Regions from separate parts of the Streptomyces sp. NPDC008125 genome, predicted to be linked through region 3. Evidence: riboswitches for the same ligand, from Rfam matches in the RefSeq annotation. Region 3 holds a riboswitch; each other region holds the start of a gene.
What was found. Region 3 has a riboswitch for cobalamin ahead of ACFZAX_RS26640 ((2Fe-2S) ferredoxin domain-containing protein). Riboswitches for the same ligand answer to the same signal wherever they lie in the genome.
Positions count from the first base shown of each region.

Region 1: another riboswitch for cobalamin. It lies ahead of ACFZAX_RS32075 (CbtB-domain containing protein); the one in region 3 lies ahead of ACFZAX_RS26640 ((2Fe-2S) ferredoxin domain-containing protein).
Region 2: another riboswitch for cobalamin. It lies ahead of ACFZAX_RS21065 (ribonucleoside-diphosphate reductase subunit alpha); the one in region 3 lies ahead of ACFZAX_RS26640 ((2Fe-2S) ferredoxin domain-containing protein).
Region 4: another riboswitch for cobalamin. It lies ahead of ACFZAX_RS10560 (ABC transporter substrate-binding protein); the one in region 3 lies ahead of ACFZAX_RS26640 ((2Fe-2S) ferredoxin domain-containing protein).

Region 1 covers NZ_JBIBHR010000027.1:1,621-9,078, reverse strand. The annotation lists gene ACFZAX_RS32085 (sodium:solute symporter family protein) at 1-66, opposite strand, end outside; gene ACFZAX_RS32080 (enolase C-terminal domain-like protein) at 228-1,502, opposite strand; adenosylcobalamin (AdoCbl) riboswitch at 2,466-2,612, shown strand; gene ACFZAX_RS32075 (CbtB-domain containing protein) at 2,616-2,831, shown strand; gene ACFZAX_RS32070 (CbtA family protein) at 2,854-3,627, shown strand; gene ACFZAX_RS32065 (tetratricopeptide repeat protein) at 3,784-4,131, opposite strand; gene ACFZAX_RS32060 (hypothetical protein) at 4,366-4,839, shown strand; gene ACFZAX_RS32055 (hypothetical protein) at 4,845-5,258, shown strand; gene ACFZAX_RS32050 (transposase family protein) at 5,532-6,281, opposite strand; one part of gene ACFZAX_RS32045 (IS5 family transposase) at 6,803-7,151, shown strand; one part of gene ACFZAX_RS32045 (IS5 family transposase) at 7,151-7,458, shown strand, end outside.
Region 2 covers NZ_JBIBHR010000012.1:35,408-42,865, forward strand. The annotation lists gene mctP (monocarboxylate uptake permease MctP) at 1-1,527, shown strand, start outside; gene ACFZAX_RS21055 (hypothetical protein) at 1,684-2,328, shown strand; gene ACFZAX_RS21060 (GNAT family N-acetyltransferase) at 2,385-2,903, shown strand; cobalamin riboswitch at 3,212-3,351, shown strand; gene ACFZAX_RS21065 (ribonucleoside-diphosphate reductase subunit alpha) at 3,493-5,904, shown strand; gene ACFZAX_RS21070 (ribonucleotide-diphosphate reductase subunit beta) at 5,904-6,929, shown strand; gene ACFZAX_RS21075 (1,4-alpha-glucan branching protein) at 6,992-7,458, opposite strand, start outside.
Region 3 covers NZ_JBIBHR010000017.1:119,983-127,440, reverse strand. The annotation lists gene ACFZAX_RS26665 (amidohydrolase family protein) at 1-1,102, shown strand, start outside; gene ACFZAX_RS26660 (DUF1097 family protein) at 1,235-1,816, shown strand; gene ACFZAX_RS26655 (cytosine permease) at 1,897-3,342, shown strand; gene ACFZAX_RS26650 (amidase family protein) at 3,399-4,898, shown strand; gene ACFZAX_RS26645 (glycosyltransferase) at 5,218-5,526, opposite strand; cobalamin riboswitch at 5,662-5,787, shown strand; gene ACFZAX_RS26640 ((2Fe-2S) ferredoxin domain-containing protein) at 5,877-6,278, shown strand; gene ACFZAX_RS26635 (hypothetical protein) at 6,954-7,458, shown strand, end outside.
Region 4 covers NZ_JBIBHR010000005.1:108,025-115,482, reverse strand. The annotation lists gene ACFZAX_RS10575 (DUF2382 domain-containing protein) at 1-618, shown strand, start outside; gene ACFZAX_RS10570 (ATP-binding cassette domain-containing protein) at 739-1,527, opposite strand; gene ACFZAX_RS10565 (iron chelate uptake ABC transporter family permease subunit) at 1,524-2,645, opposite strand; gene ACFZAX_RS10560 (ABC transporter substrate-binding protein) at 2,642-3,673, opposite strand; cobalamin riboswitch at 3,795-3,984, opposite strand; gene ACFZAX_RS10555 (beta-ketoacyl synthase N-terminal-like domain-containing protein) at 4,112-5,335, opposite strand; gene ACFZAX_RS10550 (acyl carrier protein) at 5,332-5,592, opposite strand; gene ACFZAX_RS10545 (acyl-CoA dehydrogenase) at 5,886-7,458, opposite strand, start outside.

The sequences.
Region 1 (7,458 bases), on a different contig from region 3:
CCACACGCCGATGAGCAGCATCACCAGGAAGTAGCCGCCGACGGCGACCCAGTCGAGCCAATGCATGGGCTTACCTTCTTGTTGCTGGTACGGGCCCGTCACGGGCGGCGCCGTCACCAGGACGGGCTCGTCACATGGACGGGCTTGTCACGGGAGGAGGGTGGGGGAGCCGGAGGCTGTCGCCCCGGGCGTGCGGGCACCGCGCCGGCGCCCGCACGCGCCCCTGGTCACCAGCGCGGTGACTTGTTCTCGTACGACGGGTCCAGCCGGCGCATGTAGCCGGTGTCGTCCCGGTTGCGCAGACCGCAGCGCAGGTACTGCTCGTGCAGCCTGGCCAGCGCGTCCCGGTCCAGCTCCACCCCCAGGCCCGGGGTACGGGGCACGGCGACGGAACCGGCGCGGAAACCGATGGCCCCGGGGACGATGACGTCCTCCGCCGGGTCCTTCCACGGCCAGTGGGTGTCGCAGGCGTAGGAGAGGTTCTCCGTGGCGGAAGCCAAGTGGGTCATCGCGGCCAGGCTGATGCCGAGATGGGAGTTGGAGTGCATGGACAGGCCCATGCCGAAGGTGTCGCAGATCCCGGCCAACAGCTTCGAACGTTCCAGGCCGCCCCAGTAGTGGTGGTCGGAGAGCACCACCTGCACCGCGTCCTGGCGCACCGAGGAGTGCAGCTCGTCGAAGGCGACCACGCACATGTTGGTGGCCAGCGGCATCGAGGCCTCGCGGGCGACCCGGGCCATGCCCTCCTGTCCCGGAGTGGGGTCCTCCAGGTACTCCAGCACGCCTTCCAGGGCGCGCGCCACCTTCAGCGAAGTCTCTACGGTCCAGGCCGCGTTGGGGTCCAGCCGCAGCGGAGTGGTGGGGAACGCCTCGCGCAGCGCCAGGACCGCCTCGACCTCCTGCTCCGGCGGCATGACCCCACCCTTGAGCTTGATGGCGGTGAACCCGTACTCGTCCACCATGCGCCGGGCCTGAGCCACGATCCCTTCGGGGTCCAGGGCAGCGCCCCAGCAGTCGGGCTCGTGCCCCGGATGCGCGTCCCACTTGTAGAACAGGTAAGCGCTGAAAGGCACGTGGTCGCGTACCGCACCGCCGAGCAGATCGCTCACCGGGCGGCCGACGGCCTGGCCCCGGATGTCCAAACAGGCCACCTCGAAGGGGGAGAAGACCCGGTCCACCGTGCTGCTCGTGGTGATCATGCCCGTCAGGCCGTGGCCGTCGCTGCCGGAGTCGCTGCCGATCACCTCGGCGATCCGCCGGCGCATCGGACCGGTGGCGTGGACGTCCATGCCGGTGATCGCGTCGGCAGCCGCACGCAACCGGCGCAGATGCCCCTCGTCGGCGTAGGTCTCGCCGAGCCCGGAAACACCCTGATCGGTGTGGACTTCGACGACGGCGCGGAGCGCGTACGGCTCGTGGACGCCGACCGCGTTGAGGAGAGCCGGGTCCTTGAACGCCACGGGGGTGATCCCGATGCGGGTGATCCGCAGGCTGCCGCTCATCACAGCACCTCCCCGGCGACCCCACCGGCGCCGCTGACGGCCCCGGCCGTCACCAGAGCGCGGCCCAGGGCGACGTCCGGAGCGAACGGAGTCACGGGAAAGAACAGAACGCCCTCTAGCATGAAGCACCCTTCAGGTTCATATATATGAACGTTGGTCAATATGGCGAATCGCTGCACGGAAAGTAGGCGCCGTGGCGCGCCGAGGTCAAGGGCCATGCATGGGCCGCTTTCAGTCAGGCGGGCGCGAAACCATGGAGGTGTGACGGCTGCGGGTGCGGCTTCCGGCCAAGAGTTGGAGGGCGTCGGGATGTCGACCGCGAGAGGGCGGGTTGGCTGTGTGCATGCCTCTTTGGCTGGGAAGATGTCGGGCGGCTGTCCGGTGCCGGCCGCCCGGGAGGGGCGGATGGAGGCCTTGGGGCATCGCCGATCGGGCGCGGATTTCTTGGGCGAGTTTCAGCCATGGCGGGGCAGGGGTGAGGTATGCCGGGCGCCGGGTGAGCGTGCGGAGGCGCCGCAACTGTTCCGCCAGGTGCACAACTGTGCGTGACCATGCACGATGGGGCGCGACACGTGGGGGTGCGACAGGGGCATGGGGGTGCGGCACGGGCCGCGAGGGTGTACGACCGGGGGCGGTCGGGTGGGTGCGGCTGTGTCAGGTGGGGCCCGGGTACTCAGGCCGACCGTGACCGGTCTGCCCGCCCATCCGTCCGGACCGGACGGATGGGCGGGGCCGGAACTGCGGTGCCCGGCGAGAGATGCCGACGGCGGGGGAGCCGAGCCGGCCGACGGCATCGCCGGTGAACCGGCGTCGTGCGGTGCGGGGTTCGACGCCGGCGAGGCGAATATCACCCGCAGGGGCATCGCGTCATTTTGTCGCCTTCCTCAACGGCCTTTTCCGGCCTGCACGTTGACGGGGCGGCGATACAACGCCCCATGGCGGCGCTCGAACACAGGCGCTATGGTCTCACCAGCATGACGACGGTGTAACGGAAGTCCGGTGAGAATCCGGCACGGTCGCGCCACTGTGAACCCGTACCTGCGGGAAGTCAGACCCAGCACCGTCGTCTCAGGCACCACGATCGGGACGCGTGTTCCCTCAGGAGGTTCTGCCATGGCACACGTTGCCGCACCCTCGACCGGCGTACCCGCCGTCACCCCCATATCGCTGAAGGCGATCGCCCCGTGGGCGGTCTTCTTCGGCATCCTCATGCTCGTCCTGCTGTACTTCGTCGGCGCGGAGCAGGGCGCCACCTCGGTCTTCTCCGGCGAGGCCGTTCACGAGTGGGTCCACGACGGCCGTCACCTTCTCGGCTTCCCCTGCCACTAGACCTCAGGGGAACCGAACTCTCATGAACTCCGTATCCGTTCGAGCGCTCCTGGTCCGCGGCATGCTCGCGGGCCTGCTCGCGGGCGTCGCGGCACTCCTCGTCGCCTACTTCCTCGGTGAGTCCCGGGTGGACGCGTCCATCGCCCTGGAAGAAGCCCACAACCACGACCACCACGGCGGCGAGGAACTGGTCAGCCGGACGATGCAGGCCACCGGCGGCCTCGCCACCGGTGTCCTCGTCTTCGGCGTCGCCGTCGGCGGCATCGCGGCACTCGTCTTCTGCTACGCCCTCGGCCGCATCGGGAGCTTCGGCCCCCGCGCCACCGCGGCCCTGGTCGCGGGGGCGGCGCTGCTGACCGTGTACCTCGTACCGTTCCTGAAGTACCCCGCCAACCCGCCGGCCGTCGGCAATCCGGACACCATCGGTCAACGTACGGGGCTGTTCTTCCTCATGGTGGCGCTGAGTGTCCTGCTCGCCGTCGCCGCCGTCATCGCCGGGAGGAGGCTCGCGCCGCGTCTCGGCAACTGGAACGCGACCATCGCCGCGTCAGCCGGATACGTCCTGCTGATCGGACTCGCGTACGTGTTCCTGCCGTCGTTCGACGAGGTGGGCGCGGACTTCCCGGCGACTCTGCTCTGGGAGTTCCGGCTCTCCACCCTCGCGGTCCAGGCGACCCTCTGGGTGAGCTTCGGGCTGATCTTCGGGGCCCTCACCGAGCGCTTGCTGCTTTCCTCGCGGGGGCGGGACGCGACCTCCCGGGACGGGGTTCCCCGGACCGCCGGGGCGGTGGGCTGAACCCACGCGCGGCTGAGTCACCCCCCCCCGTGTGCGGCCGGAGAGCTCACCGGCCGCACACGCGGGGGGCCGCACAGGCGGGGGGCCGCACAGGCGGAGGTCGTGCCCCGGTACCCGACGCCGCTCAGGGCTCCGCGACGGCTGACGGCGCCACGGTCACTCGGTGCCGAAGTCGCCGTTCAGGGCGGCGGCCATCCGAAGATGCGGCCCGGCTTCCTCGTGCCGGCCCTGGCGCTCCAGGGTGCGGCCCAGCAGCAGGCGCGCGTAGTCCTCGACCGGGTCACGCTCCAGGACGATCCGCAGCTCCGCCTCCGCCTTCCCGAGCCGAGCCGAGTGGTAGTAGGCACGGGCGAGCAGCAGACGCGGGGCTACCTGCTCGGGGACCTCGTCCACGAGCCCGCCGAGAATGCGCGCCGCGGTGAGGTACTCCTTCGCCTCGAAGAAGAACTGTGCGCGGTTCCAGCGGTCGGCGGCCGTGCCGAACTCGTAGTAGGTGTCGTCCATGTGCTTCCTCCTCTGCCGCCGGCGGGGCGGCTGTTCGAGCCTCCCGCCCGTGTGATCGCGACAACATACCCCGGTGGTTGAATATTCCACTAAATCGGGGAGGTGGCGATCGCGCCACGGGCCCGGCCGGAGCGCAGGATGTGTGTGGACGTTCCGACAACGCGGCGAGGTGCCGTAGCTGTCGTCGCGCACCCGCCAGGAATTGCGGGACAGCCCTTAGGCGGAGATGGCGTCGTGGGCGGTGGGGCACTCTGTCTCACCGGTTTCGGCTGCCTCGGTGGCGGTTTCGTGGTCGCGGGCGGCGTGGCCCTTATCGGCACCGGTGCCGTTGGCGTGGGCGATGGCATCGGACGCATCAGCGATGGACTGGGCAAGGCACTCAGAGAAGGCAAGGCACTCACAGAAGCCGATTCCGAAGCCCAAGTGTCGGGTGGATCGCCTGGCCGAGATCTCATGAACCCGCATTCCATGACTGGTGCGTCGCCGGAAGAGGTCAGAGAGATGGCAGCGGCGATGGGTTCTAAAATGGAAGACGCTCCCCACGTAACGGGGGGAGGATTTTTTATCACGAAGGGAAATCCGACCATATTGTACGAGAATGGGCTTCCGGGAATGCGGAGACTGGATCATCAGGGCCCGTACATCAAGTACCAAGTCGGTAAGAAGGTAACCAGAATTCCTTTGCAGGGCAACCCTGCCCTTCCCTAGCTGTCGTGTCGATGCGCCGCAGGTTGCTGCGGCGCATCGATGTCGGATTATTGATTGGTGTCATTGTGGAACGCCTCGGTGAAATCGAAGAGTGCATCCTAATTAATGCACGAGAGATGTCCTCGCTATGGTCCGTGCTGGCGGACTGGACTGGGTCAGAAGATGAAGAAGTATGGGTTGAGTTTGAGTCGATTTTTGCCTCGGTGATGGAATCCTGGGTCAAAAAAGGATATCTTGAGATTTATGAAGGTGAAGATTGGCCCGCCCATGAAGCGGGGCGCCTAGTGCCAGTGAGCGAGGTCCATGAAATGCTCACGAGCCATGAATCTTGGACGTATTCGGAATCCCCGACTCGTGTAATTAGTTTGCTTCCAGGGGTAAATTTTGGTGATTTGCTGCTGAGGTTGGGGGGTAAGTAGCGAGGCGAGTCTCGTACGGGAGTCTTGATCGGGTGGTTGCCGTCGGCTGCGAGCATGAAGGCAAGGCGTCTTGGTGGCTCAGGGTTGCGAAGTCAACCGAGATCCAGGAGATTCTGTTGCCGCAGTTTTACGTGCTCGCCCCGGTGAATTTCAACTCTCCTGCTCCGTCGTGTGATTGCGTCGCTCACAGGTTCGGGAATGCGGCCGATCACACCGAACGTGTTCGGCGGTATCCCTCGGACATGACGGACGCGGAGTGGGCAGTGAGCCATTTCAGCGTTGCCTCTCCAGGGTGAGGACGGCTTTTGCGATGACAGTCATGCGGTTGGGGCTGATGCGGGATCTGCGGAAGATCCGCCAGGACTTCAGCCGTGCCATGCCTCGTTCGACGGGCGCCCGGGCCGCGGAGAGGGCCCGGTTCCTGGTCCGCTCAGTGAGGGTGAGTTCGCCGCCCGGCGGGCGGCGCTTGGCGGTGGTGACCCAGTCGCCCGCGCCGATGTAGGCCATGTCGGCGAGGATCGGAACGCCCTGGCGTTCACAGATCCGGAGGATCTTGTGGGTGCGGGCGGCGGTCAGGTCGTGGGTCCGGCCCGGCAGGGCCGGCGACAGCCACAGAATCTCGCCGGCCAGGTCGGTGACCACCTGCAGGTTCACCCCGTGCCGCTTGTGCTTCGCCGAGTAATCGGGCCTGCCGTCGCCGACGCGGTCGCACTCTGCGAGCGTGCCGTCCAGAAGGACGAAGTCCGGGTCGTGCGCGCGCAGCGCCTTGAGTAGACCGGGCGCCTGGTCGGTGAGCAAGCCGGTGACGGTGGTGACGTAGGAGTGGGCGGTGCCGACGGATATGCCGAAGCCGGCGGCGATGCGGGCGAGGGTGTCGTGGTGGCGCAGGTACACGAGTGCGACCAGCGCACGGCGGTGCGGCGGGAGTTTGCACCGCCGGTCACCCTCGCGGGTGACGATGAGCATCGTGACCCCTTCGACCAGGGCGTGCGGGAGGTCGAGTGCGGCAGGATACGGAACCAACAGGGCTCCTATGCTGCTGAGTTGAGACTTCGAACACCTCCCTCGATGGCACGGGAGCCCTGCCCGTTGCGCACCCCGCCCCCTCACCCGCCTCATCACTCGATCAGTGGCCACGCTGAAAAGGCTCAATCAAAACGATGGGAGGGCTATTTCGAACCCAGCGCAGGTCGTCCCCGCGAAGATGGCGCCTCGGCCTGGCGCAACGTCACGCACGGTGACAGCCCGCCCGGCGCGCAGCAGGGCAAGTTCGAGAGCGGAGCGTCAGCGTTCGTCCGCCATGGGGGAGACGCGGAACAGGCGCTTAGGCTTCGGGGCGGAGCGACGGTGAAGGAGGGTTCACTGTCGGACGACACGCGCCACCAGACTCCCGCGGTCGAGCGGCCAGTCGGCGGGCGAGGACCGGCTGATCGCCAGTGTCCTCTGCAGCAGGGCGGCTCGGACAGCTACGGTTGAAGCACTTCTCGGAGTACTTACTGTACCTGTGGTTCATGGGCGACTGAGGTCGGTCGATAATTGATCTTGTGGCGGGTCGAGGCGAGCTGACGGATGCGGCATGGGAGCGGATAGAACCGCTGTTGCCGCAGGTGGACGGGCGTGGCCGTCCGTGGCGTGACCACCGCCAGGTGGTCAACGGGGTGCTGTGGCGGCTGCGAACCGGGGCCCCGTGGCGTGACCTCCCCGACCGGTACGGGCCGTGGCAGACCGTGTACGAGCGGTTCGCCCGCTGGGAGGCCGATGGGACCTGGGTGAAGCTACTGGAACATGCCCAGGTCCGCGACGACGCGGTGGGCCGAGTGGAATGGACCGTCTCGATCGACTCCACCATCAACCGGGCTCACCAGCACGCCGTCGGCGCCCGCAAAAAGGGGATACACACCGGGACGAACTGGAAGATCCGGGCCGCTCGCAGACGCGCCAGGCCCTCGGCCGCTCCCGAGGTGGACTGACCACCAAAGTCCACCTCGCCGTCGACGGCCGGGGCCTTCCCTTGTCGATCGTGCTCACGCCCGGCAACGTCAACGATGCCACCGTCTTCGGCCAGGTCCTCGCCGGGATCCGCGTCCCGCGCGCCACAGGAGGCCGCCCGCGCACAACGCCCGAACGCGTGCTGGGCGACAAGGCGTACTCCAGCAGGGCGATCCGCCACCTGCTGCGGCGCCGAGGCATCGTCGCCACG
Region 2 (7,458 bases), on a different contig from region 3:
CTGAGCCTGGACGAATGGGGCCTGGGCGGCCGGTCGTTCGGCACCTGGGTGACCTGGTTCCTGCTCGGCGGCGACCTGTACACCGCGTACACCTTCGTCGCCGTCCCGGCGGCGATCTACGGCGCGGGGGCCTCGGGCTTCTTCGCCGTTCCGTACACGATCCTGGTGTACCCGCTGATCTTCACCTTCCTGCCGCGGCTCTGGTCCGTGTCGCACAAGCACGGGTACGTCACCACATCCGACTTCGTCCGGGGCCGCTTCGGCTCGAAGGGCCTGTCGCTGGCGGTCGCGCTCACCGGCATCCTCGCCACGATGCCCTACATCGCCCTTCAGCTCGTCGGCATCCAGGCCGTGCTGGACGTCATGGGAGTCGGCGGCGGCGAGGACACCAACTGGTTCGTCAAGGACCTCCCGCTGCTGATCGCGTTCGCGGTACTCGCCGCGTACACCTACTCCTCGGGCCTGCGCGCGCCCGCGCTGATCGCGTTCGTCAAGGACGGGCTGATCTACCTGGTCATCGCGGTGGCGATCATCTACATCCCGATCAAGCTGGGCGGCTTCGACGACATCTTCGCCGGGGCGGGCGCGAAGTTCTCCGCGGCCAACGAGGCGGCGGGCAAGCCGGTGGCCGGGGTGGTACCCGGGGTGAACGGCCAATGGGGTTACGCCACGCTGGCGTTGGGCTCGGCGCTGGCGCTCTTCATGTACCCGCACTCGATCACGGCGACGCTCTCCAGCCGCAGCCGTGAGGTGATCCGCCGCAACACCACCATCCTGCCGCTGTACTCGCTGATGCTCGGGCTGCTGGCCCTGCTCGGCTTCATGGCCATCGCGGCCGGGGTCAAGGTGAGCAACGGGCAGCTGGCCATCCCGCAGCTCTTCGAGAACATGTTCCCGGACTGGTTCGCCGGAGTGGCCTTCGCCGCCATCGGGATCGGCGCACTGGTGCCCGCGGCCATCATGTCCATCGCCGCCGCGAACCTCTTCACCCGGAACATCTACAAGGAGTTCCTGAAACCGGACGCGACGCCCGCGCAGGAGACCAAGGTCTCCAAGCTGGTCTCGCTCCTGGTGAAGGTCGGCGCACTGGTCTTCGTGCTCACCATGGACAAGACGGTGGCCATCAACTTCCAGCTGCTGGGCGGGATCTGGATCCTCCAGACGATGCCGTCGCTGGTCGGTGGCCTCTTCACCCGGTGGTTCCACCGCTGGGCGCTCATCGCGGGCTGGGCGGTCGGCATGCTGTACGGCACCCTCGCCGCGTACGGTGTGGCCTCCCCGACCCAGAAGCACTTCGGCGGCTCTTCGAAGGAGATCCCGGGCATCGGCGAGATCGGCTACATCGGCCTCACCGCGTTCGTGCTGAACGTCGTGGTGGTGGTCGTGGTGACCTTCGTCCTCAACGCGCTCAAGGCCCCGGCGGGCATCGACGAGACCTCGCCGGAGGACTACACCGCGGACGTCGGCGACAAGGGCGTGCAGGCGGAGCTGCCGCCGGCCGTCGTGGGGGCGCCGGGCGGCCACTGACGCGGTCGCTGCCGTGCCGGACCATCGCACGGCGGTGACCCGCTTCGGCGAACCGTCCACCGGGCCGTCGCGTCCTCCCTCCGTGGGAGGGGCGGCGGCCCGGTGGCGTACCCGCCCCGCGACCGGACCGCCGGCCCCGTACGGAAGGATGTGCTCATGACATCTCGCACCCGGCTGCGCGGCCTGTGGCCCGCTCTGCTGGTCCTCACCCTCACCGGCTGCGGCACCGAGCACGTCGGCGCGGGCGGCGCGTCCCCCGCCGCGGACGTACCCGAACACGCCGAACTGGAGGCGAGGGCGACGGCCCTCCAGACCCGGGCCGACCACGTGTACGTCACCGAGGTGACCGGCTACACCCTGGCGACGCAGTCGGTGGGCGTGCTCGGCGACGACGGCTTCGGCAGCTCCTACACGGACAGGAACGGCCACGTGATCCAACTCGGCGTGGAGCGCGCCGACTACTCCCCCGCCGACTGCGGGGAGCAGGAGCCGGCCGACGGCTCGCCCGACTACACCGTCTGCGAACGCGAGGGCGAGGGCTGGTACCGCGCGACCGCCCTCGGCCACGCGTACGCCCGCACCGAGGGGGACGTCTCCGTGACGGTCAGCGCCGAACTCACCGCCGTGGACCGCGCCACCCTGCGCGAGGCGGCCGAAGCGGCCCACCGTGCGGACGACGCCGAGCTCGACAGAATCCTCCCGTCCCTCGGCCAGGCCCCCGGCTCGCAGCCGATCCAGCGCGGCGACCTCCCGCCGGAGGGCGACGGAGCCCCGAACAACGGCGTGGGCGCGAGCGGTTGAGTCCTTTCCCGGACCGGCCTGTCCGGCCGCCCCGGGCGGCGCGCAGAATGACCGTCATGGACCTGACGATCAGAAGGGCCGAGCCGGAGGAGTACGAGCTCCTCGGCGAGATCACGGCCCAGGCTTACCTCGCGGACGGGCTGTTGGGCGGAGGCGAGGACGACCCCTACCTGGCCAGGCTCCGGGACGTGCCGGGCCGGGCCGCCGTGGCGGAGGTGCTGGTCGCCGTGGACGACACCGGCACGGTGCTCGGCGGAGTCACCTACGCCCCGCCCGGCAGCCCCATGTGCGACGTCGCGGCCCCGGACGAGGCGGAGTTCCGCATGCTGGCGGTGGGCAGGGCGGGGCGGGGCCGAGGAGCCGGAGAGGCGCTCGTACGGGCCTGCGCGGCGCGGGCCCGCGCCACCGCGGGCGTCACCGCTCTCGCCCTGTCGACCCAGCCCGCCATGGCCGGGGCGCACCGGATCTACCACCGGCTCGGCTTCGCGCGCACCCCGGAACGCGACTGGCGGCCGGTGCCGGACCTGACGCTGCTCACCTATCGACTGGACCTGGAAGCGGGCTCGGACGCCTGAACCCGGTGGGCCGGCCCCGGGCCCCGGCCCGGGCCTCGCGTCAGGCCCGGCGCGCGTGCCGCGGGAGCGCGGCGGACCCGGCCGGGTGCGTGACCGGGCCGGGGTGCCCGCCGGGGAAGTCCAGGGACTCCGAGCGTGCTGCGGGAGATGCCTGGCGGGTCGTGGGCCACGACGGCGTGCCCGGCGGCCGGACCGTGGCCAGGACCCCGGGGAAGGAGCGGGTTCTCCCTTGTCCCGCGCGCCCTCCGCGCCCGCTCCGGCATGGGAACACCGCGCCGCACCGCCACAACATGTGGGGCGTTCTCGCCCCCCGGCCACCACATGTATGCTCGTCTCGCTGTCGTCGCAGGGGAATCCGGTGCGAATCCGGAACTGTCCCGCAACGGTGTGAACCGCGCGTTTCGCGCACCTTCGAGTCCGGCTACCTGCCGACAGCGCGTCCGGCTCACCCGAACCGGACGCCCGTACGTCCGGGCCTCGCGGTTGGGCCGGTGGACGCCGTGTGCGGTGCTGCCCGTCTCCAGGTGGCGCGCCCCGCGGCCCTCCCCTCCCCCCGCCGGTCCAGAGCCGAGCGAGGGAGAGCACCACCGTGACCATCGCGCCCGCCGATCCGGCGTCCGTGCCCGCAGCCAGCGCAGCGACCGAGCCCGTCGACGGCCCCGGGGCCGCGCTGTTGCGCACCCTGACCGCCCTCACCGCGGACCTGCCGGACACCGACCCGGGGAAGGTCGCCGCCGCCGCGCTGCGGGGCCGCAGCGCGCACGCCGACGAGGCCGAACTGCTGACCCTGGCCACCGAGTCGGCCGCCGGCCTGATCGCGGAGGACCCCGCCTACTCGCGGCTCGCCGCCCGGCTGCTCACCCGTACCATCGCCGCCGAGGCGGCCGGCGAGGGCGCGGTGTCGTTCGCCGCGTCGGTCGCCGTCGGCCATCGCGAGGGCCTGATCGCGGACCGTACGGCCGCGTTCGTGGCGCTGCACGCCGAGCGGCTGGACGCGTTGGTCGACCAGGCGCTCGCGGACGGTGCCGACGACCGGTTCGGCTACTTCGGGCTGCGTACCCTCTACAGCCGCTACCTGCTGCGCCACCCGCTCACCCGCCAGGTGGTGGAGGTCCCGCAGCACTTCATGCTGCGGGTCGCGGCCGGGCTCGCCGAGGACGACTCGGCCCGCGCGGTGGACGAGGTCGCGGCGCTCTACAGGCTGATGAGCCGGCTCGACTACCTGCCGTCCTCCCCCACGCTCTTCAACTCGGGCACCCGCCACCCGCAGATGTCCTCCTGCTATCTGCTGGACTCCCCGCTGGACGAGCTGGACTCGATCTACGGCCGCTACCACGAGGTGGCGCGGCTCTCGAAGCACGCGGGCGGCATCGGCCTGTCGTTCTCGCGCGTCCGCTCGCGCGGTTCGCTGATCCGGGGCACCAACGGGCTCTCCAACGGCATCGTGCCCTTCATGAAGACGCTGGACGCCTCCGTCGCGGCCGTCAACCAGGGCGGCCGGCGCAAGGGTGCCGCCGCGGTCTACCTGGAGACCTGGCACGCGGACATCGAGGAGTTCCTGGAGCTGCGCGACAACACCGGCGAGGACCAGCGGCGTACGCACAACCTGAACCTGGCGCACTGGATCCCGGACGAGTTCATGCGCCGGGTCGACGCCGACTCCTCCTGGTCGCTCTTCTCGCCCGCCGACGTCCCCGAGCTGGTCGACCTGTGGGGCGACGCCTTCGACACCGCCTACCGGGCCGCCGAGGCGAAGGGCCTGGCCCGCCGGACGATCCCCGCCCGCGAGCTGTACGGCCGGATGATGCGCACCCTGGCGCAGACCGGCCAGGGCTGGATGACGTTCAAGGACGCGTCCAACCGCACCGCGAACCAGACCGCCGAGCCGGGCCGGGTCGTGCACTCCTCGAACCTCTGCACGGAGATCCTGGAGGTCACCGATGACGGCGAGACCGCCGTCTGCAACCTCGGCTCGGTCAACCTGGGCGCCTTCGTGGCGGACGGGACGATCGACTGGGAGCGGCTGGACGCCACCGTGCGCACGGCCGTGACCTTCCTGGACCGGGTCGTCGACATCAACTTCTACCCGACCGGGCAGTCCGGCCGGTCCAACGCCCGCTGGCGGCCGGTGGGTCTGGGCGCGATGGGCCTCCAGGACGTCTTCTTCCAGCTGCGGCTGCCGTTCGACTCGGCCGAGGCCCGCGAGCTCTCCACCCGCATCTCGGAGCGGATCATGCTCGCCGCGTACGAGGCCTCCTGCGACCTCGCCGAGAAGTCCGGGCCGCTGCCCGCGTGGAGCGAGACCCGTGCCGCGCGCGGGGTGCTGCACCCGGACCACTACGACACGGCGCCGGCCTGGCCGGAGCGGTGGGACGCGCTGCGCGCCCGGATCGCGAAGACCGGGATGCGCAACTCGCTGCTGCTCGCCATCGCGCCGACCGCCACCATCGCCTCGATCGCCGGAGTGTACGAGTGCATCGAGCCGCAGGTGTCCAACCTCTTCAAGCGCGAGACGCTCAGCGGTGAGTTCCTCCAGGTCAACGCGTACCTCGTGGACGAGCTGAAGCGGCTCGGTGTGTGGGACGCGCGCACCCGTGACGCGCTGCGCGACGCGAGCGGCTCGGTGCAGGGCTTCGGCTGGATCCCTGCGGACGTCCGCGCGCTGTACCGCACCGCGTGGGAGGTCCCGCAACGCGGTCTGATCGACATGGCGGCGGCCCGTACGCCGTACCTCGACCAGAGCCAGTCGCTGAACCTGTTCCTGGAGACGCCGACCATCGGGAAGCTCTCCTCGATGTACGCGTACGCCTGGAAGCAGGGGCTGAAGACGACGTACTACCTGCGTTCGCGCCCGGCGACCCGGATCGCCCGCGCCGCCTCCGGCACCGCGAAGGCCGCCGCCCCCGCCCCCGCACCCGTCCCCGTGCAGCAGGCGTACTCCGACGCGGAGGCCCTCGCCTGCTCCCTCGAAAACCCCGAGTCCTGCGAGGCCTGCCAGTAATGAGCACCACCGACCCCGGCAACGAGAAGAACCTGCTCGACCCGGGCTTCGAGCTGACCCTGCGTCCCATGCGCTACCCGGACTTCTACGAGCGCTACCGGGACGCGATCAAGAACACCTGGACCGTGGAGGAGGTCGATCTCCACTCCGACGTGGCCGACCTCGCCAAGCTGTCGCCGGGCGAGCAGCACATGATCGGCAGGCTGGTGGCGTTCTTCGCCACGGGCGACTCGATCGTCTCCAACAACCTCGTGCTGACGCTGTACAAGCACATCAACTCCCCCGAGGCGCGGCTGTACCTGTCGCGGCAGCTGTTCGAGGAGGCCGTGCACGTCCAGTTCTACCTGACGCTGCTCGACACCTATCTGCCCGATCCGGACGACCGTGCCGCCGCGTTCGACGCGGTGGAGGAGATCCCGTCGATCCGCGAGAAGGCGCAGTTCTGCTTCCGCTGGATGGACTCGGTCGAGAAGATCGAGCGGCTGGAGACCAGGGCCGACCGGCGCCGGTTCCTGCTGAACCTGATCTGCTTCGCGGCCTGCATCGAGGGGCTGTTCTTCTACGGCGCGTTCGCGTACGTCTACTGGTTCCGCTCGCGCGGTCTGCTGCACGGTCTCGCCACGGGCACCAACTGGGTGTTCCGGGACGAGACGATGCACATGAACTTCGCCTTCGAGGTCGTGGACACCGTCCGCAAGGAGGAGCCGGACCTCTTCGACGACGAGCTCCAGCAGCAGGTCACCGACATGCTGAAGGAGGCCGTGGAGGCGGAGCTCCAGTTCGGCCGTGACCTGTGCGGCGAGGGCCTGCCGGGCATGAACACCGAGTCGATGCGGCAGTACCTGGAGTGCGTCGCCGACCAGCGGCTCACCCGGCTGGGCTTCCCGGCGCTGTACGGCTCCGAGAACCCGTTCTCGTTCATGGAGCTCCAGGGCGTGCAGGAGCTGACGAACTTCTTCGAGCGCCGCCCGTCCGCGTACCAGGTCGCGGTGGAGGGCACGGTCGGCTTCGACGACGACTTCTGAAAGCTCTCGGCCGGGCACACGGCGGCGGGCACTCCCGGACGGGGGTGCCCGCCGCCGTGTGTTCAGCTCTCCGTCGAGGGACGCACCTCGGCGAACCGGGCACGGGCCGGCTCCGCTCCCGGCGGAGCCCAGAGCGCGGTGACCTCGCCGTGCAGCGGTCCCGCGTCGCCCTTGGCCTCCTCCGCGTCGCCCCTCAGCGCCCGGACCACCCGCAGGGTCCAGCTTCCCGGCCCGGCGGGATCCGTCAGCAGGACGTCGGTGCCGTACATCCCGCTCCGCACGGCCTCGACGACCGCTCCCTCGGGGATGTCGTCCCCCATGAACCGGCTGTGCACGGTCGGGTCGGGGGTGTCCGACTCGCTCTGCGCCTGCGGTTCGGCGCGGCCGTGGAGCAGCGCGAGGAGCCGGTCGGTCAGCACGGTGTCGTGGGCCCCGTCGTACACCCAGCGCGTGCCCAGCACCCCGTGTTCGCTGGTGCCGATCAGGGCGGCCCCCGCGCCATCGAGCGGGGCTCCCCGATAGGTGACGG
Region 3 (7,458 bases):
CGAGGTCACCGGCAGGCTCAAGCGCGAGTTCACCCACGCGTCGGTCCGTGCCCGCGCGCTGCAAGTGCTCCGGTGGGCCGTGGCCAACGGCACCACCCTGATCCGCGCGCATCCCGACGTCGATCCGATCGGCGGCCTGACCGGCCTCGACGTCATGCTCGAACTCAGGGAATCGCAGCGGCACCTGGTGGACCTCCAGGTCGTCGCCTTCCCGCAGGAGGGCATCGAGCGGGCGCCGGGCACCCACGACCTGTTGAGGGAGGCGCTCCGGCGGGGCGCGGACGTCATCGGTGGATGTGCATACAACGAGGCGGACCTCGACGCCTCCCGCCGCCACATCGACACCGTGCTCGGCCTCGCCGTCGAGTTCGGGGTGCCCGCGGACCTGCACGCCGACTTCGCCGACGACACGTCCGACGGGCGTTTCGCCCTGGCCGGGGCGATCGCCGAGGCGACCCGCAGACACGGTCTCGGCGGCCGGGTGACGCTCGGCCATGTGACCTCGCTCGCCGCCTGTCCGCCCGCCGAACGGGCCGAGGTCGTCGCCCTGCTCGCGGAGGCGGGGGTCGCGGTCGTGGCGCTGCCCGCGACCGACCTGCACATCGGGGGGCGCGGTGACGCCCGTGCCGTACGCCGAGGGGTGGCCCCGGTGCGCGAACTGCTCGACGGCGGAGTGGTCACCGCGTACTCCTCCAACAACGTCCGCAACGCCTTCACCCCCTTCGGCAACGCCGACATGCTCGACATCGGCCTGCTGCTCGCGCAGACCTGCCACATGGGAAGTCCGTCCGACACCGCGCGGATCCTCCGCATGGCGACCACGGAGGCCGCCCGCGTCACCGGGGTCCACGACGGCTACGGGATCCACCCCGGTGCCAGGGCCGACCTGGTGGTCCTCGGGACCCGCCGCCACGCGGACGTACTGACCGACCGTCCGGACCGGCGGCTGGTCGTCAAGCGCGGTCGCGTCGTCGCCCGTACCGTCCGTACGACCGAACTCCTCGACGGACCCGATGTACCCGACGCCGGCGTGTCCGGCGGGCCCTCCGTCTCCGGCGCCCCCGGCCGCCCGGCCGCCGTCCGGCGGGCCCGGGTCGCCTGAGCCCTCGCCGCGGCCGAGCGTCCGGCCGTACGGCCCGTCACCGGCCCCGCCCCGGCTGGGCTGTCCGCCCGCAGGCGCCTCCCGCGCGCCGCACCCGCACTCCGCCTCCCTTCGCCGTGTCAGGAGCACGCCATGAGTGAACGCATTCCGCACGAGATCACCGCGTCCGTCCTCGCCGCGACCACCGCCTTCGTCGGCGGAACCGCGCTGAACCTGCCGCCCTGGGCGATCTTCATCTCCTGGGCGGGACTGCACCTCATGGGTGGAGCCAGCCTGGCCAACGCCACCCGCCTCTGGGCCGCCATGCCGGTCGGTTCCGCCTTCGCCCTGGCCATCGTCCTCGTCGACCAGCACCTCGCCCCGCACACCGGCGGGGGGCGACTGGCCCAGAACGCCCTGCTCGGCGCGGTCATCCTGGTGGTGAACACCGCGCTGATGTACGCGGGCCGCCTGCGGCCCCTCTCGCTCGTCCCGGGCATGTTCCTCGGGTTCGCCTCGTTCTTCGCCACCTATTTCGGCGGGTTCGGCTACGACCACGGCAACGTCTGGGCGGCATGGGTGAGCGTCGTCGCGATGAACGCGCTCGGCCCCGTCTACGCGTTCGCGGCGAACTGGGCCACCCTCGCCCGCACGACCGTCCCGGCCCCCACCGCCCCGGCCCCCACCGCGCCGTCCGCCACCGCACCGGGCGTCCCCGTCGCGGAGGCCCGGTGACCGTGCGGCGGCCCCCGCGTCACCCCGGCCCACCGCTCGGCCCGCCCCCGCCCCGTCCGTACACCCCGAAGGGACACCGCATGGCCACCGCAGCCGCGACCGACCGTGAACACCGCACCGCGGGCGAGGAGTACGAGCACACAGCCGTACCGGTCCACGCCAGGAAGAGCCTGCTCTCCGTGGCCGGGGTGTGGGCCGGCTTCCCCATGTGCCTGGGCAACGCCGTGTTCGGCGGCCTGATCGTCTACAACCTCGGCCTCCAGCAAGGCTTCTGGGCGATCCTCACCGGGAACCTCCTCCTCTTCGCCTACGTGGGCGCCCTGAGCCACCACGCGGGCCGGACCGGTCGCAGCTTCGCCCAGCAGGCCGCCGCGGTCTTCGGGCCCCGCGGCCGGGCGCTGGTCTCCGGCTTCCTCGCCACCGTGGTCATCGGCTGGTTCTCCTATCAGGTGGGTCTTACCGGAACGACCCTGCACCAGGTCCTCGGCTGGGCTCCGCTGTGGGGCGCGCTCCTCGGTGCCGCCGTCTACATCGGGCTGACCGCGGCCGGAATCCGCGCCCTGTCCGCCGTCGGCCTGCTGGGTGTGCCGCTCTTCCTCGTCACCGCGGCGCTCGCCTTCTGGTACGCGGCCGACGAAGGCGCGAGCGTCTCCCAGGCACTCGCCTTCGAGGGCCACGGCCACGGCATCACCTTCTGGTCCGCCGTGGGCATCGTCGTCGCCGGATTCGTCGACTCCGGGACCATGACCGCCGACTTCACCCGCTGGAGCCGGAACGGCCGCTCGGCCGTGTGGGCCACGGCGTCGGCCTTCCCTCTCACCAACACCGTCGCCTACCTGGTCGGCGGCGCGGTCGTCGCGACCGGGAGCGCCGCCGCGCCCGAGACCGACGGCGGCTCCTACCTCGGGCTGCTCGCCGGACACGGCGCGTGGATCACCGCACTCGCCGTGCTCTTCACCCTCACCAACCTCGGCTCGGTCGCGGCGCACTGCCTCTACAACGCCGCCCTGGGATGGTCCGGGACGACGCCCCTGCGGATGCGCCCGCTCGTGGTCGTCCTCGGCGTACTCGGCTCGGTCGTCGCGCTGACCGGCGTGTGGAGCTCGATCGTCAGCTGGCTCCAGCTCCTCGGCATTCTGGTACCGCCCATCGGCGCCGTCCTGATCGTGCGGCAGGTGGCGGACCGGCTGCGGTCGCGGCGCGGCCACGAAACCGACGGGGCCGGCGCACCCGCCCCGGACGGTGCCGCCACCGACGGGACTTACCGCGCGGACGTGCCGGGGTCCGCCCTTCCCGCGCTGACCGCCTGGGCGGCCGGAGCGATCGCCGCCTGGATCCTCCACCAGGTGTATCCGGGATCGGTGGACGCCGTGCTCGGCTTCGGGGTGGCGGCGCTCGTGTACGGGGCCCGGCTCCGGTGGGCCGGACGTGCCGGAAGTGCCACGGGAACGCCCGCCGGTGTCCCGGTGACGGCCCCCGGTGGCGGCCACCGGGACACCGTGGCCAACGACCCCGCCCACGTCTGACCCCACCGCCGCCCACCGTCCACCCCGCCGTCCATCCTTACGCGAAAAGGCTCCCCGTGACCCCCGAAGAGCGCGACGACCTCTGCTTCCTCCCGGCCACCGAGATCGTGGCGGCCGTGACCGCCCGCCGGCTCTCGCCCGTCGAGCTGGTCGATGCCGTGCTGGACCGCATGGAGGAGATCAACCCGCTGATCGGGGCGTTCTGCACGACCGTCCCCGAACAGGCCCGCGCCCGGGCGGTCCTGCTGGCGGACAGCCTGGCCCGCGGCGGGACCGCCGGCCCGTTGGCGGGCGTGCCCCTCGGGGTGAAGGACCTCATCGCGACCGCGGGGCTGCGCACCACCTTCGGGTCACCCGCCTACCGCGACCACGTCCCCGACCAGGACGACATCGTCGTCGAACGTGGCACCGGAGCCGGAGCCGTCGTGCTGGGAAAGACCAACACCACCGAGTTCGGCTACAGCCCGGCCGGACACAACCCGCTCTTCCCGCCCAGCCGCAACCCGTGGCGGACCGGTCTCACGCCCGGCGGGTCGAGCGCCGGGTCGGCGGCAGCGGTGGCCGCCGGCCTCGGACCGGTGGCGCTGGGCAGCGACGGCGGATGCTCCCTGAGGGTTCCCGCGGCCTTCTGCGAACTGGTGGGCTTCAAACCGTCGATGGGGCGCGTGCCCGTCTGGCCCGGCTGCCGCGACGAACGCATGCCTGGGGCCTCGGGCTGGGAGAGCATCGAGCATCTCGGCGTCCTGACCCGTACGGTCGCCGACACGGCGCTCATGCTCTCCGTGCTCGCCGGTCCCGATCCGCGCGACCGGCACTCCATTCCCTGCCACGACGTGGACTGGACGGCCGCCGCCCGCCGCGGTCGTGAGGAAGGATGCGCCGGACTCCGCATCGCCTACAGCGCGGATCTCGGCTATCTGCCGGTCGACCCGGCGGTACGCGCGGTGGCCGAGGAGGCGGTGTCCGTCTTCCGCGCGCTGGGCTGCACCGTGGAGGAAGTCGACCCCGGCTGGAGCGACCCCGCCGAGGCATTCCAGGCAGTCATCACCGCCGAGACCGACCTGACCGGCATGCGAGGCCTCGTCGACCAGTACGGTCCCGCCATGTCCCCGCATCTCGTGGCCTGGATGACGCGTGACTGGACGGCGCGGGAACTCACCGACGCCAACATCGCGCGCAAGGCGCTCACCAACCGCATGGCCGCGCTGATGTCCGAGTACGACCTCCTGATCACCCCCACGGCGGCCGTGCCCCCCTTCCCGGTCGGCGTGCACGGCCCCGAGCGCATCGACGGCCGTACCGTCGGCGACACCGCCTGGATCGGCTTCAACTACCCGGCCTCCCTCACCGGCGCGCCCGCGACCAGCGTCCCGGCGGGCCGCACCCCCGACGACCTGCCCGTGGGGCTCCAGCTGATCGGACGCCATCTGGCGGACGCGACCGTGCTCCGCGCGGCAGCCGCGTACGAGAAGGCGCGCCCCTGGGCACACCGCCGCCCGGACCTGTCGTCCTGCGCAACCGGCAGCACCCCGGCGGTCGCGGCCCCCGCCCGTTGAACGGGCGAGCCGCGTGCGGCGGGCCGGCCCGTACGGATGCGGCCGGGCTCGCGGGCAGGACGAGGCCCTTACGGACGAGCCGCCTCGATCGCCGGCTCCGGACGGATTTCGGCACGGAGGAAGGGCTGTTCCGGCCGGTGCGGGCGCAGAGCCGCGCCGGTGAGGAACCGGGTGGGCCGGGAGTCTCGTCGGACCGGGAGCCGGGCCGCCCCAAGCCCCGCGCCAGGCCCCCGCGCCAGGCCCCCGCGCCAGGCCCCCGCGCCAGGCCCCCGCGCCAGGCCCCCGCGCCGGCTCAGCCGTCCGTTCCGGGCGGAACGACTCAGATGGCGACGACCGCCCCTTCACGCATCCATCCCCGGCCGTCCGCCGCCGCATCGCTGGTGACCAGGACGTAGCCGTACTCGTTGTACGAGGCGCCCTCGCAGGTCGACGCACCGACGATGTCGCCGGCGTACTTGGTCTTCACGACGGCGCTGTTCGGGTTCGGGTCCTCGTACACCCCGGCGGTCGGCCACACGACCTTGTACTGGCAGCCGGACTGGGCCGCGGCGCCGGGGGCGGTGGCGACCACTCCGGCGAAGCCGACCGCGGTGGCAAGGACGGTGGTGGCGATACGGGTCGGGCGCATGAGCGGTGGTACTCCTCCGAGGGCGACGATGTGTCAGGCACATGATCATAGGGGCGGGTTGGGGCGGTCGCTCCCGCCCGTACCGACCAGGCACACCGGATGGGATGATGCCCGGTGACAGGGCGACGGCGGTCCGAGGAATCCGGTGTGAAACCGGAGCGGTCCCGCCACTGTGATCGGTGAGCGGGTCCCGGCGTACCACTGCCTCCGGCGAGGGGCGGGAAGGGCGGGACGGGCGGCGCCCCGAGAGCCAGGAGACTCACGCGGTCGCCTCCTCGACGAACGCCGGGGCGGACCTCCCCGGAGAGGGGTGGTTCGGCGTGCCCGCAAGGCCGGCCGAAGAGGCTCACGTGCAGAAGAACAGCACCAGGACCGGGGCGGTGCCCGGCACAGGCGCGACGGCCGGAGCGGTGCCCTGCCGGGTGGTCGTGTGCCGGGACTGCTGCTGCGGCAGCCGCAAGGTGACCGGAGTCGATCACGGGGCGCAGACGGACCGCCTTCGCGAGGAGGCCCCGGTGCGGATATCGGACTGTCTGGACGTCTGCGACCAGGCCAACGTCGTGGTCGTGCAGCCCTCCACCGAGGGCCGGGCCGCCGGAGCCCGGCCCGTCTGGCTGGGACTGGTCAACGACCCCGGCGCGACCGAGGACATCGCCTCCTGGATACGAGCCGGAGGACCGGGCGTGGCCCCGCGCCCGGAGATCCTCGACCTCTACACCTTCGAGCCCCCCGGGCGCCGGGGCCCCCGGTAGGACCCGCCCCGGCGGGGCAGGACGCACGCTTGCCCGGAAGCGGCCCGGGCGGCGGGGAAAGGTCGAGCTCCGCCCCGGCCCGCGCACGTCCGACGCGAGCCGAGGCACACGGGGCCGGGACGCCCGAGACGTCCCGGCCCCGCCGCTGCTCCCCGGGACGGGGTCCGGACAGCTCGCCGCGGACCGTACGGGCGGCGGCGACCAGGTTCTCCAGGGACAACCGGGTCTCGGTCCAGGGGAAGCCGACGCGGCGCACCGCCGTGCGCGGGTCCGGAACGTGAGGCGGGACGCAGGCCGTGCGCGGGTCCGGAACGTGAGGCGGGACGCAGGCCGTGCGCGGGTCCGGAACGGTGCGGTTGACCGGGCGGACAGACCGCTCGTATGTTTTCCGCGGCGTGACGGCACGAGGAAGCCTGTGGATTTCCAGCACGGTCGCGCCACCGTGAGCCCGCCACCGACGGAGGGCGGGCGGGTCGGACACCCAAGCCCTCGTCCCGCCCATATGTGCGAGGGACGCACGACTCCGAAGAGAGAGCCCACCGTGAGCATGCCGCCCGCGTTCCGACGGATTTCCCCACGGGGCACCCCGGTTGCCGTACCGGTCCGGCGTTCCGCCACCGGGACGGACCGCGGTGCACCCACCGGTGCGCCGGCCGTGCCGGGTCCGGTCTCCGCATGACGGATACAGATCCGGATACGGATACGGCCACGGCGACGGTCCTGAGCGAGTCCGTGACCGGTCTGGGCCCGTTCTTCGCTTTCCGGATCCATCCCCTCGGCACGGAACCCGACGGCCCCTGGCAGCCGATGTCCCGCCCGCTGCTCGAAGCACGTGTCGCCGCGGTCGGGGCACGGCTCGCTGCCGCGGGCGGCCGGCCACCCGGCTCGGTGGAACCGCGCGTCGCGGCCTCCGTCGCGCATCTGGGGCTGGCCGCCCGGCTGATCTCCCCGGCCCTGGCCGCCGCGGTGCTGCACGACCGGGTCCTCGCCCCCGGCCTCACCGAGCTGCGATGGCAGCCCGTGATCGGCGGACCGATCCCCCTCTCGCTGCCCGACAGCGCCGTCGCCGACAGCCCGGCGGGATCCCCGGAGCACCTCGCCGACGAACTGAGCACCCGCCTGCTGGACGGCCCGCTGCGCGAACTCAGCGACATGATGGGGAAGTTCTCCGTATCCCGGC
Region 4 (7,458 bases), on a different contig from region 3:
GCCGGGGCGGCGGGCGCGGCCCGCACCACTGGCACCGGCACCGGCACCGGCACCGGCAAGGCGACCGGCGGTACCGCGGGCGTGACGGGTGCGGGCACGACGGGCGCCGGCACGCACCGGGACACCGACGCCACGGCCGGGGCACGGCCGCTGGCGGGCGCCGGCGCGAGGTCCGCCCCCGACATGTCCAAGGCCGACCTCGCCGGCCAGGAGGAACTCATCCGCTCCGAGGAGCAGCTGCGCGTCGGCACGGAGGAGTACGAGAGCGGGAAGGCCCGTCTGCACAAGTACGTCGTGACGGAGGAGGTCACCCGCACGGTGCCCGTCTCGCACGAGGAGGTTCGCGTGGTCCGGGAGCCGCTGGCGCCGGGCGAGAAGGTGACCGGGCAGACCGCCATCGGCGACCAGGACGTCGAGGTGACCCTGCACGCCGAGCGCGCGACCGTGCGCAAGGAGGCCGTGGCCGTGGAACGGGTACGGCTGGAGAGGGACCGGGTGACCGAGCAGAAGGAGGTCTCCGCCGAGGTCCGCAAGGAGAAGATCGACTACGCGGACGGTACGGAATCCCGCACCGGCAAGGACATGGGCGGTGATTTCGGGCCGGGAGGACGCAGCTGACGTCCGGCCGCTCCGGCGGCAGACCGAGTGCCACCACGGGCTGGGCGCGGGGGCGGGACCGCAGTGACGGTTCCGCCCCCGCGTCCTGCCCGCGCCCCCTGCCACCGCGCCCTGCCCGGGTCACACCCCGGCGGCGGGCAGGAACCGCACGCTGGGGCGCCCCTGCGGGCCGTCACGGGTGACCACGGACCGTACCCGGTAGACGTCCGCGATGAGCCGCTCGGTGATCACCTCGTGCGGGGTGCCCGCCGCGACCACCCGCCCGCCGTCCAGCACGGTGACCAGGTCGCAGAACATGGCGGCCAGGTTCAGGTCGTGCAGGGCGACCACGCACGTGAGGGGCAGTGAGGAGACCAGGGTCAGCAGGTCGAGCTGGTGCTGGATGTCCAGGTGGTTGGTGGGCTCGTCCAGCAGGAGTTCGCGGGGCTGCTGGGCGAGGGCGCGGGCGATCTGGACCCGTTGGCGTTCGCCTCCGGAGAGGGTGTGCCAGGACTGCCCCGCGCGGTCGGTCAGTCCGGTCCGGTCCAGGGCCTGCCGGACGGCCTCGTCGTCCGCCGGTCCCGGGGCGGACCAGGGGCGGCGGTGCGGGATGCGGCCGAGGCGTACGACGTCGAGGACGCTCAGCTCGACCTGGGTCTCCGCGTGCTGGTCGACCACGGCGACCCGCCGGGCCACCGTGCGCCGGCCGGTCGCGGTCAGCGGTTCGCCGTCGAGGGTGACGAGGCCGCCCTCCGCCGGCAGGACACCCGCGAGCACCCGCAACAGGGTGGATTTCCCGGAGCCGTTGGGACCGATCAGACCGACGGTGGCGCCGGGCGGCGGGGCGAGGGTCACTCCGTCGAGAATGAGGCGTCCGCCGGCCGCCCGGCGCACCCGGTCCGCCCGCAGTCCCTCGACGGGGGCGGTCATACGACCCTCCGGGTGCGGTGAAGGACCAGGACGAAGGCCGGTACGCCGATGAGCGCGGTGACCACGCCGACCGGCACCTCCTGCGGGTCCAGGACCGTTCTGGCCAGGGTGTCGACCCAGACCAGGAAGACGGCTCCGGCCAGCGCGGTGACGGGCAGCAGTCTGCGGTGTCCGGCACCCGCGAGCGCCCGGGCGGCGTGCGGCAGCACCAGGCCGACGAAGCCGATCGTCCCGGCCGAGCTGACCAGTGCGGCGGTGAGCAGCGCGGTGGTGCAGAGCAGCACGGTCCGGGTCCGCGCGACGTGGACGCCGAGGGTGGCAGCGGCGTCCTGGCCGAAGGCGAAGGCGTCGAGCGTACGGGCGTGGGCCAGACAGATCGTCAGGGTGAGCACCACCACGCCGGTGCAGAGTTGGACGTCCGTCCAGCCGACACCGCTGAGGGAGCCGAGCAGCCAGAACAGGACGCCGCGGGTCTGCTCCGCGTCGGCGGCGGTCATCACGGTGAACGAGGTGAGCGCGGAGAAGAGTTGCATCACCGCGACGCCCGAGAGCACGACCCGGTCCGTGGTGCCGCCGAGGCTGTGGCTGAGGAGAAGGACGAGCGCGAACGAGGCGAGCGCCCCGACGAAGGCGCCCGCCGAGAGGGAGACCGCTCCCCCGCCAACGCCCAGCACCACGACCACGACCGCGCCGGTGGACGCCCCCGAGGAGACGCCGAGGACGAAGGGATCGGCGAGCGGGTTGCGGAGCAGCGACTGCATGACGGTCCCGCACACCGCGAGGCCGGCGCCGCAGACGGCCGCGAGCAGGGTGCGCGGCATTCTGAGGTCCCAGACGATGCCGTCCCGGATCGGGCTCAGCTCCGTGTCGCCGAGGCCGAGGTGGGCGGCGACCACCGACCACACGTCGGCGACGGAGATCCGGGCCGGGCCGATGGTGACGGCGACCGCGACGGAGGCAAGGAGCAGGACGGTTCCGCCGCACCACAGGAGCGGTTCGGGCAGGGCCCGCAGGCCGGTGCGTCGCCCGTACGGTACGGAACGGGCGCCGGCCGGCACCGGGCGGTTGCCGGCCGGTGCGACGGTACGGGTTCCCGCCGGGTCTTCGCCGGCCGTCATCCGGCGAGGCCGAACTCGCGCAGCCCCGCCGCGACGCGCTCGATGCCCTCCACCGTGCGGATGGTGGGGTTCATGGCCTGGCCGCTGAGCAGGACGTACCGCTTGTTCCGTACGGCGTGCATGTTCTTGGTGACCGGGTTGGACTCCAGGAACTCGATCTTCTTCTCGGCGCTTTCGGCCGTCTGGGACTTGCGGGTGAGGTCGCCGATGACGAGGACGTCCGGATCGCGGTCGGCAATGGTCTCCCAGTTGATCTGGGGCCATTCCTCGTGCGTGTCGTCGAAGACGTTCTTCGCGCCGAGTTCGGTGGTGATGATGCCGGGCGCCCCGCAGCAGCCCGCCAGGTACGGGGCCTCGGCGTTGGCGAACCAGTACATCAGGGTGGTGCCGGAGGCGTCGGTGCCGTCGGTCGCCTCCGTCACGCGGGCCCGCAGGCCGGCGATCAGCTTCTCGCCGCGTTCCGGCACGCCGAACACCCGGGCCAGGTCGCGTATCTCGCCGTAGACGCTGTCCAGGGTGAGGGCGGTGGAGCGGGCGCCGTCGCCGTCGCCGCTGTTGTCCTTGCCGGCGCAGTCGGAGGGCGAGACGTACGTGGGGACGCCCAGGTCCTCGAACTGTTCGCGGGGCGCGACCCCGCCCTTGCCGAGGGTGGACTCGAACGAGGCGCTGACGAAGTCGGGTTCCTGCGCCAGCACCTTCTCCGAGGAGGGGGCATTGTCGGAGAGCCTCGGGACCTTCGCGTCGGCCTTCTCCAGGCCCTTCATCACGGGGTCGGTCCAGGTGGCGGTGGCCGCGAGCCGGTCGGCGAGGCCGAGGGAGAGCAGGATCTCCGTCGATCCCTGGTTGAGGGAGACCGCGTGGTGCGGGGCGGAGGTGACGGTGACGGTGCGTCCGCAGTTGTGGAGCGTCACCGGATATCCGTCTGCGGCCGCACCGGCGGTGGCCGGTGCGTCGCCGGTGCCGCCGCAGGCGGTCATCAGCAGGAGCCCCGCCGTCAGCAGGGCGGCGGAACGGACGGATCGGGCCATGGGCGCGTGCCAGGCGTCGCCTGGCAGGCGGGACTTTCGAAACACGGCCATGGGCGGCACGGGGTACCTCGGCGTCTCTGGGCCCATGCGCGGGGCCCGTTGTACGGAGTACTGCGGCCCGTTCGGGTCGCAGGGTGCCAGCAGGTCTTCGGACTCGGGTTCGTGCGGACGGGGCGCCTTCCCGGGAAACCCGTGGGTCTCCCAGTGGCCGTGGCCCCGCCCGTCCCCCTCACCGCTGCGCGTCAGTTCCGGACTCTCACCGGATTCCCTGACCCCATGTGTGGAGTGCGACTGGCACTGGGAAGCTATCACGCCCCTCCGCGCCCGCCGGATGCCTGTTCGGTGCCGTACGACCACCGCCACGGCCCGGAGCCGGGTACGGCTGCGGGGCGCCGCCGGAGGTCGTCCGGCGGCGCCCCGCTGCTCACGGATCCCGGGTCAGGGCAGCCGCAGCGCGATCACGGCGTTGTGGCCGCCGAACCCGAAGGAGTGGCTGACGGCCCGGCGGACGGCGACGGGCCGGGGCGCCTTGGTCACGCAGTCGATGTCGAACCCGGGTGCCGGGGCGTCCAGGTTGGCGATCGGCGGGACGAGCTGGTGCTGGAGGGTCAGCACGGTGAGCGCGGCCTCGATGGCGCCCGCCGCGCCCATGCAGTGGCCGAGCACGCCCTTGGGTGCGGTGACCGGCGGCCGGTGCGGGTAGGCCCGGGCGATGAGGGCGGCTTCGGTGGCGTCGTTGAGCGGGGTCGCGGTGCCGTGTGCGTTGACGTGGCCGACGTCCTCGGCGCGCCAGTCGGCGTCCCGCAGGGCGGCGTCGACAGCCGCCCTGGCCACCTTGCCGGAGGGGTGTGGGCTGGTGGGATGGTGGGCGTCGGTGGTGGCTCCCGTGCCCGCGATCAACGCCCTGGGGACGGCCCCCCTGGCCAGGGCGTCCTCGGCCCGTTCCAGCACCATGATGGCGGCGCCCTCGCCCATGACGAGGCCCGCGCGGTCCTCGGCGAACGGGCGGCAGAGCCGAGACGGGTCGCCGTCCGGCAGAGCCGCCGCCCCGGACCGGGCCAGACCCGTCATCGCCACCGGGAAGACGATCGACTCGGTCGCCCCGGCGACGGCGATGTCGCACTGGCCGCTCATCAGCATGTCCCGCGCCACCGACAGGGCGGTGACCCCGGACGAACAGGCCGTGCACGGAGCCAGGCTGGGGCCGGTGGCCCGGAGCTGGATCGCGATCTCCGCGGCGGGCATGTTGGGGATGGTGAGCAGGATGCCCGCGGGCGAGGATGCCTCGGCCCCCAGCCGGTCCAGCACCACGGCCTGTTGGGAGAGCGCCGCCGACCCGCCGCTGCTGGTGCCCACCACGACCGAGACCCGGGCGCCGTCCCAGCCGCCCGGGTCGAGACCGGCGTCGGCCACCGCCTCCCGGGCGGCGAGCACCGCGAACTTGACGTACTTGCCCATCCGGTAGGCGGTCCGGCCACCGACGGCGTCGTCCAGGTCGATGCCGGTGACCGTGCAGGCGAAGTCGACCGCGCACCCGTCCAGTTCGGGGACCGTACGGGCCGATGACACCCCGGCGAGTACGCCTTCCCAGGTGGAGGCCGTGTCGTTGCCCGCCGGGGTGATCATGCCCAGTCCGGTGACGGCGATCTCGGGCCTCTTCATCGGGTGTTGCTCACCGGCTCCCCGTGGCGGGAGGCGGTACGGATGAACTCCGAGATGTCCGCGAGGGTGGCGTCCCGGTGGAGGGTGTCGACGGGGGTGTGGATGCCGAGGGTTTCCTTGATGATGACCGCGAACTCCGCCACCGCCAGCGAGTCCATCTCCAGGCTGTCCATCGTGGACTCCGGGTGAATCTCGGCCGGGGGCACCTTGAACGTATCGGTCAGCACGCCGACGATCTTCGGATGAATGGCCTTCATGATCTTCCTCTTGTATTCGGCACAAACCTGGGGGGTGGCGGGCGCGTTCAGCGGGCCCATCTCGGTAACTGGCTGAGCCCCATCTGGTTACGCCCTCCGGCGAACCGATTCCTCTACGCCCACCTGCGGCTTCTTCTGCCCCATCGAGACAACGAAGGCCGTTCCCCAGTAGGCCAGAAGGACGGCCTTCACCCCCAGTGAGCCCATGGCCTCGCGTACCCGTCGGACGCGTCCTCGTGAAACGGTCGACGCGTTCCCTTTCTCGCCGGCCACCGGACGGCCTGCTCCACCGCTCACCGGGCGGCCTCCCCGGCCGGGCGGGCGGGCACCCGGTGCCAGGGGCCTTCGGGATCGTCGTAGGCGTCGGCGTACGCGGACCCCGCGATCGGCCGGTCCGCGAAGAGCTCGTCCGGCAGCGCGAACGCCTCCACCAGCGTGGGAACGTGCCCGGCGACGGTGGCCACGGCCTCCTCGTGCAGGTCGGGCAGAGCGCGTACCTGCTCGGCCGTCACCCGCCCGTCGGCCAGCAGCTCCCCGCTGCCCCGCCCGACCTGCCGCAGCAGGAACAACCGCTCGACCTCGGCGAGCCGTTCGCGCGCGGGCCCCTCGGGCAGGGCTGCGAGGGCCTGCGCGAACGCCTCGGCCGCCTGTCCGACCGCGTGCGCCTCCACACCGCGCACGGCGTCCCCCGAGGCCGCGTTCCAGCGCCCGAGCGGATCCCCGGGCGGGGCGGCGCCCATCCGCGACCGGGCCCGCGCGAAGCGGAGCGCCTCCAGCGCGGCGAGCAGCCCCCGCAGGAACACCGGGTCCCGGAGGTCGCGGGGTGCCTCCTCAGCCTTCCCCGGCTCCCCCGCCATTCCGTCGTCGGCGCGCTCCGGGGCCGAGAGCATCATCTCGGCCGCAGCCTTGGCGTGCACGGCGAGGTTGTCCCCCTCGGCGGTGATGGTGCCCTCGATCCCGGTGACCAGCGCGGCGAGCCCGTTGTGCTCCAGCAACCCCTGCGCGCCGCAGCGTTCACGGCACTCCACGATCACGTCCCTGGCCCGCCAGGTGATCCAACCCTTGGCGACGGCCACCAGCCGCTCCGCGGCACCCCGGTCCGCCTCGCCCGCCGCCCACCGGTCGAGCGCCCTGCGGTGCAGCAGACTCATCGCGAACACCGTGGCCGTCGCCTCGGCCAGCGGCCCGTGGTGGGTGCGGTGGGCGTAGACGGGGACCGCGCCGGAGCCGCGCGGCCCGGCGACCGTGCGGTGCCCGGCGTAGCGCACGGCAACCGCGAGCGCGACACGCGCCGAGCCGACCGCGCAGGCGCTCATGGCCAGTTTGCCCGGGGTGACCCTGGCGATGGAGACCAGCAGGCGCCGCCGCCTGCTCGGGAGCGCGCTGCCGAACTCACCGCCGTCCCCGACGTACCCCTGCACCCCGGTGAGCAGCGCCGCACGGGGCACGAAGCAGCCGTCGAACGAGGTGAGGCAGTGGTCCACCGGCGACCCCATCCGGGCCGGCAGCCTGCGCACCCGTACGCCCGGGAGGGCCGCGACGGCGTCGGTGAGCGGGACCAGCAGGAGGAAGACGCCGTGGTCGGTCCCGTCGACGACGAGCCGGGCGGCGACCAGCCCGCTCTTGGGACCGCCCACCGGGCTGGTGTTGGGCATGAACTTCTGCGCGCCCGCGTGCGGGGTCCGCAGGACGAAGCCGTCGCGCGCGGGGTCGTAGGTCGCGGTCGTCTCCACCTCCGTCGCGTCGTTGCCGTGTGCGACCTCCGTACAGAGGAAGGTGCCGACCTCGTCCATGCGCAGGGGACCGGAGAGGTCGCGGCGGCCCTCCGGGTCGTGGTCGAGCAGGCTGCCGAGGAAGAGGTTGTAG